Regions from separate parts of the Cytobacillus sp. genome, predicted to be linked through region 2. Evidence: predicted binding sites of a transcription regulator. Region 2 holds the regulator's gene; the other holds the start of a gene.
The links. The regulator Rex, encoded in region 2, represses fermentation and respiration genes when NADH is low (regulators of the CRP and FNR family bind a similar motif). The targets are predictions, from matches to a motif close to TTGTGAAATATTTCACAA.
Positions count from the first base shown of each region.

Region 1: a site for Rex is predicted at 1,254-1,271, ahead of ACEQ1T_RS03405 (L-lactate dehydrogenase). Genes of this name have one in related genera too.

Region 1 covers NZ_CAXQGS010000026.1:25,878-29,498, forward strand. The annotation lists gene ACEQ1T_RS03395 (MFS transporter) at 1-286, opposite strand, end outside; gene yeiL (transcriptional regulator YeiL) at 366-1,037, shown strand; gene ACEQ1T_RS03405 (L-lactate dehydrogenase) at 1,398-2,327, shown strand; gene ACEQ1T_RS03410 (L-lactate permease) at 2,362-3,621, shown strand, end outside.
Region 2 covers NZ_CAXQGS010000110.1:1,067-4,687, forward strand. The annotation lists gene groES (co-chaperone GroES) at 1-130, opposite strand, end outside; gene ACEQ1T_RS19300 (lysostaphin resistance A-like protein) at 448-1,173, shown strand; gene ACEQ1T_RS19305 (YdiK family protein) at 1,220-1,423, shown strand; gene ACEQ1T_RS19310 (redox-sensing transcriptional repressor Rex) at 1,445-2,089, opposite strand; gene moaC (cyclic pyranopterin monophosphate synthase MoaC) at 2,117-2,599, opposite strand; gene ACEQ1T_RS19320 (ATP-binding cassette domain-containing protein) at 2,790-3,621, shown strand, end outside.

The DNA.
Region 1 (3,621 bases), on a different contig from region 2:
GCAGGCTTGAAAAAGAATTGGCCGGGATATAGCAGAGAATGGCGATCAGTGTGCCGATTCCCATCCCGTTAAGCAGGGTTTTACTGCTGAATTTTCCTGATAAATAGGGAAAGGCAAAGAGTGTAGAAAGTCCCCGTATAGCCAAACCTAGACTCATGATCAAACTCGCCTGTGAAACGGTCATTCCTTTTATATGAATCAGCCACCCTGTCCAATAGGGCAGAAAAACGCCCCATGTCATAAAGAAACTGAAAAACTGTCTGCCCATCCAGCTCTGTGTATTCATTAAGTATCCCTCCGATATTTGCATGATATCAGGAAGATTCGTACAATAATATGAGATATCTCATATTCTGAGGTGGAGAATGGAAATTTATAAACAGGAAAAAAGGCAGCAATACCTGGAGAAACACTCCATTTCGCATTTATTTTCTTCTCCGATTGAGGAGTTTATGGAAGTACGCGAATATAAGCGGGATGAGTGGATTATTCGCGAAGGCATGAGGCCGGATTACTTGTATTATGTCATCGAGGGAAAAGCTAAAATTTACGTTACGTATCAAAATGGAAAGGTTTCCTTGATCAATATCATTAATGTCCATGATTATATCGGGGAAATGGAACTATTACATGAAGTGTACTATACAAAGGGGATTCAAGCCTCAACGAAGACGATCTGTTTTGCGATTCCTTTGCATCACTACCGCTCAAGGCTGCTTGAAGATACGACCTTTCTGCGCGAGCTCACCAAGTTTTTAAGTGTGAAAGCCACAAAAATGGCCGAAAAGTATTCACAGAGTCTTTCCTTTCCGCTTGAAAACCGGCTGGCGGATTTCATTCTGCAAACGGCTGATGGGGATGTTTATAAAGAGAAACATGTAACCGTCTGTGACTATTTAGGGGTATCTTATCGCCACTTATTGCATGTTCTTGTGCAGTTTTGTGATAAAGGGTACCTGCAGAAGGAAGGGCGCCATTACCATATTCAGCAGACAGACGCTCTGCACAGGCTTGCTGATGTGCTGAAGAATGAGTGATTTTTATTCGGAAATTCAATAGAACAGAGAAATACGGGCAGGACAAGGCATTTATACAGAAACTATGATCGGGACAATCTGGATGAATCCCGGGAGAAATTATTAAATAATGATAAGTGCCAGCCCCTGTTTATGCTGCAGCTTATAGGGAACAGTGCTTTTATAAAAAGTTTGAGCAAAGACTTGCACGAAATCAAAAATATTGATATATTTTTATTGTGAAGTATTTCACAAATGATTATATCAATTATTTTTTGTGATTAAATGTGAACTAATTCACAATTAGAAAAAAACGAAATTAGAAATTTTTTTACGAAATCATGTGAAGTATTTCACAAATAGATATTGGGGGAAATCAAAATGAATGTAACATTGGGAAACAAAATAGTAATAGTAGGTAATGGGGCCGTTGGATCAAGTTATGCGTATGCGTTATTAAATCAAGGCTTATGTGATGAATTAATCATTGTCGATTTAAATGAAGAGAAAGCAAAAGGAGATGTCATGGATCTAAACCACGGCATTACCTATGCCCCATCAGCTATGACGATTAGATATGGTTCTTATGAGGATTGTAAGGATGCCGCTCTCGTAGTAATTTGTGCAGGGGCGGCACAAAAACCCGGAGAAACCCGCCTGGATCTCGTAAATAAAAACGTTAAAATTTTCAAATCCATTGTAGAGAGCATTATGGAATCAGGATTTAATGGCATTTTCTTAGTGGCAGCAAATCCAGTCGATATCTTATCTTATGCAACCTGGAAATTCTCCGGCCTGCCTAAAGAAAGAGTTATTGGGTCTGGAACTATCCTGGATTCTGCCAGATTCCGTTATTTATTGGGCAAGGAATTTGATACAGCAGCCGTTAGTGTTCATGCGTATATTATCGGTGAACATGGCGACTCTCAATTTCCGGTATGGAGCTTCGCAAATATTGCCGGAACCCCAGTGGCAGAGAGGTTAACAGAGGAAAGAAAAGAAGAAATCGCTGTCCAGGTCCGGGATGCTGCATATGAAATTATTAACGCTAAGGGTGCAACCTACTATGGGATTGCCATGGGGCTGGTCCGAATAACAAAAGCCATTTTGCGAAATGAAAATGTAGTATTGCCGGTTGGCGCACTGTTAGAAGGAGAATACGGCCATCGTGATGTCTATGTCGGGATTCCATCTGTGATTACCAGAAACGGTGTGAAGAACATTGTGGAGCTGTCACTGACCGAGGATGAAAAAAGGAAGCTTGCCAAATCTGTTCAAACCTTAAAAGACATTCAGAATTCAGCATTATAGCGAGTTGACATCCTAGACCAAAGGGGCAGATCATATGTTAGTGGAAACGTTCAATCCTTTTCATAACCTGGCAGTTTCATCCCTTGTGGCAGCCATCCCGATCCTTTTATTTCTGCTTTGCCTGACGGTATTAAAAATGAAGGGTATCCATGCAGCGCTAGTAAACTTAGCTGTTACTTTTTTTATCGTACTTATTATTTTTAAATTGCCCTTCGGAGAAGCGGCGGGAAGTGTTATTCAAGGTGCTGCGGCAGGAATTTGGCCGATTGGCTGGATTATTGTCATGGCTGTATGGCTATATAAAATTTCGGTGGCATCCGGCAAGTTCGATATTTTGCGCGGAAGCATCGCAGGGATTTCCCAGGACCAGCGCATTCAATTTCTGCTGATCGGATTCTGTTTTAATGCCTTTCTCGAAGGCGCTGCCGGCTTCGGCGTACCGATTGCCATTTGTGCCGTGCTGTTAGTGTCACTGGGCTTCAAGCCTTTACAGGCAGCGATGCTCTGTCTCATCGGAAACGGTGCCTCAGGCGCCTTTGGTGCGATTGGAATACCGGTCGGCATTGTCGATACGTTCGGTATTCCAGGTGTCACATCTATGGATGTGTCGATCATGACAGCTCTGACACTGCCGATTATTAACTTTACCATTCCCTTTTTATTGATATGGCTCATTGACGGATTTAAGGGAATCAAGGAAGTATTCCCAGCTATCCTGATCACAGCTGGGGTTTACACCGTCACACAAGCTATCATTACCGTATTGATGGGACCAGAGCTTGCTGATATTATTCCTTCCTTATTAGCAATGGGTGTATTAGCGTTATTTCTGAAAAAATGGAAACCAAAGAATATCTTTTTGCTCAATGGGAAAGAGTGTCAATTTGAACAGCATTCCTTAGGTGAAATTGTTAAAGCATGGTCACCTTTTTATCTATTGACCTTATTTATTTTAATATGGAGTTTTCCGGCATTTAAAGGTCTTTTCGCTGAAGGGGGCCTGCTGGAGTTCACAGTCATTAACTTCGGTATACCCGGATCTTCTCTTAGTGTCAGCATCAGCTTAATTGGAGCAACAGGCACAGCGATCTTATTGGCAGGCTTGACAACAATCGCAACGACAAAATGTATCAATATGGGTGAAGGCTTCAAGCTTCTCCAAAAGACTGTTTCAGAGTTCTGGATACCTATTATCATGATTTGTGCCATTATCGGTATTTCCAAGCTCATGACGTACGGCGGCATGACCGTCACTCTGGGAGAAGCTGTTGCTACAACCGGAAAAATATTTCCG
Region 2 (3,621 bases):
TTCCCACAGCTACAACTTTACCTTCTTGAGGCTTCTCTTTAGCAGTGTCCGGCAGTACGATGCCGCTTGCAGTTTTTTCTTCAGTTTCAACAAGCTCGATAATGATTCGATCACCTAGTGGCTTTAACAAGTGAAACAACCTCCTCAAATAATATGTAAATATTTTTATTTATTAGCACTCTCTCTGTATGAGTGCTAACACAATTATTATATTAATGAATCTTATATCTATTTGCAAGGGTGAAGCTTAAATTTTTTAGAAAAAATTTCATCCGCCGATACACGCTATTTTTCGACACAGACAACCACTTAAGTATACTTCGAAGCTCTTCACTTTAAACATGGTATTTTGCTGCTTTGATGCTGATATTTGAAACCCGCTCCTTTTTAAGAGTACAATGGCTTTAGGACTTGTTTTCCAACATTCAGATTAAGGAGTATAACATTTTGAAGAAGGAATATTGGTTTATATTAATAGCTTATATTGCTATGCAGCTGTCCAGTTTGTTTGGCGTTCCGCTTGTGTTATTTATTGCAGATGCCCTTGGACAGAATCCCGAAGACATGCAGATCCTGGCTGTAGCCTACTGGCTTGTCATCAGTTTTACAGTCACACTGATCATTACGCTTCTATTATTAAGAAAAGAGATGAAAAGAGGCCTGGATAGGGATGCATCTCCCGCAGCAAGCTCAGTGGGCTGGGCAATAGGCGGCATATTTTTGGCCCTGATCGCTCAAGCCACCGCTGCAAGCATTGAAAATATGATTGGCATTGAAATGGGATCTGAAAATACGCAGCAGATAATCCGGATCATTGAGGCATCGCCAATCGTTATATTAATCAGTTCGGTCATCGGGCCAATCCTTGAGGAAATCGTCTTTAGAAAAATTATTTTCGGTTCTCTCCATAAGCGCTTCAACTTCTTCCTTTCGGCCCTGATCAGCTCAGTCATTTTTGCACTTGCCCATTTTGAGCCTGAACATGTACTGCTGTACTCGGCAATGGGGTTCACCTTTGCCTTTTTATACGTCAAGACGAAGCGGATTATTGTGCCGATTTTTGCCCATGTGGCGATGAACACCTTTGTTGCAGTTATCCAGCTGAATCAGGATAATATGCAAAAATGGTTAGAAGAAATGGAAAAAATGCAGAGCTTTATCAGCTTTTTCTAGCTTAGTGGAATGCTGTGCAGAGTTTTAAATTTACTGGGGGATTTTGATGAGAAGCACACCTTTGTTTTCAGGCTTTATTTACATCCTTCTCGGATGCCTTTTCACCTTTATAGCAATACAGAATATCCAGCGTGAAGAAACCTGGGGTTTCTTTACTTATTTTCTGATCATAATTGCTACATTCGATTTTGGCACCGGTCTGCGGATGGTTGGCCTGCATTTTAAATTGAAAAATAAAATGAAAAAATGAGCCCGCAAAAGGCTCATTTTTTTACACTTCTTCAGGATAATTTTTCAGAAAATAAACCAGTGACTGCAATTCCACTGCCAGATCGATATGATGGATACGAATCGAGGCTGGCACAGTGAGCCTCGCAGGTGTAAAATTTAGGATTCCTTTTATTTTCGCATTCACCATCCGATCGGTAATAGACTGGGCAGGCGGTGCCGGCACTGTTAAAATCGCCACTTGAATATTATTATTTACAATAACTTCTTCAAGGTCATCCATATGATGGACCGGCACATCGCCGATTTTCGTGCCAACCTTACTCTCATCAACATCAAAAGCTACTTCTATTTTAGTATTATTATTTTTAAGAAAATTATAGTTAAGAAAGGCTGTTCCTAAATTGCCTACCCCGACCAAAGCTACTTTAGTCAGCTCATCCTGGTCAAGAGTCTTCCGAAAGAAGCTCAGCAGGTAATTCACATTATACCCATATCCTTTTTTCCCTAACGCACCAAAATACGAAAAGTCGCGGCGGATTGTAGCAGAATCCACTTTTACCGCCTCACTCAATTCTGCTGAAGAGACTCTTTGTTTGCCTGATGAGTGAAGATTTTTTAGAAAGCGGTAATATAAAGGCAGCCGTTTAGCTGTTGCCTGCGGTATCTTAATTGGTTCATTGGCCATTCGTCCATCCCCATTTCTTATGATGAATTAACTTCTTTTAAAGTCTCCATTTTTTCCGCCTGTTTTCTCTATTAAAAAGGTTGGCCCAATCACCATTCCTTTATCTACAGCCTTGCACATATCATATACGGTCAGAGCACAGACCGAAGCAGCTGTTAACGCTTCCATTTCCACACCCGTATTTCCCTTCGTTTTTACAGAAGCAGTAATGATAAGAACATACTCTTCCGATTCCGCTTTCCATGAAAATGAAATGTCCACACCCTTTAGCGGCAGCGGATGGCACATCGGAATAATGTCCCATGTTTTCTTGCTCGCCATAATGCCTGCAGTTTGTGCAACAGCGAGTACATCCCCTTTTTTCATGGAGTTGGATGTTATCTTCTCGTATATCTCCTGATTAACAGCAATACTTGATTGAGCGATGGCTGTCCGTGACGTCTCAGGCTTATCGCTGACATCCACCATTTTTGCCCTTCCCTCTTGATTAAAATGAGTAAAATCCGCCATTCAAAACACCTCTCTTCAAAATCATACACTATTTTTCTGTTACTTTGTATGTGCATTGTATGGTTCCTCACATATTTATTTGCCTTTTGTCTTGATTGAATGCCCTGCAGAAGGGCTTATAGTCCTGTCTCCTTTATTGCCGAACATATATGAATGAGTTACACTTACTCTATACCCGAGGTGAAAGAACATGATACTATTACAAGTCAATCAGCTGGCGAAAAATTTTGGCGCTGATCCCATTTTAACCAATATAAAGCTTGAAGTACAAACCAGGGACAGGATTGCGCTAGTAGGGCGCAATGGTGCAGGAAAGTCCACCCTTTTGAAAATTATTGCCGGACAAATGACATATGACTCCGGTGAGATTATAAAGCCAAAGGAAGTTACAATTGGCTATCTTGCACAAAATACCGGCCTGGAATCAGATTTATCCATTTGGGATGAAATGCTGACTGTTTTTAGTCATCTGCAGAAGCAGGAAAAACAGCTTCGCAGCCTTGAAGAACAAATGGCAGACCCTGATATCCTAAATAACTCTGATGCCTATGAACGCATCTTAAAAGAATACGACAAGCTTCAGGTTGATTTCAAAGAAAATGGCGGCTATCAATATGAGGCAGATATCCGTTCCATTCTCCACGGACTCAACTTCAGCTCAATGGGCTATGACACTAAAATTTCATCATTGAGCGGCGGACAGCGTACCAGATTGGCCCTTGGTAAACTTTTGCTGACAAAGCCTGATATCTTAATACTGGACGAGCCTACCAACCACCTGGATATTGAAACATTATCATGGCTCGAACAATACCTGCAAGGATACAATGGCGCCATTCTAATCGTTTCCCATGACCGCTATTTCCTTGATAAGGTCGTTTCCCAGGTTTACGAGATTTCCCGCCGCCAAATAAGAAAGTATCCTGGCAACTACAGTTCATATCTGGATCAAAAAGCCGCGAATTTTGAAAGAGAAATGAAGGAATTCGAGAAACAGCAGGAAGAGATCGCTAAGCTGCAGG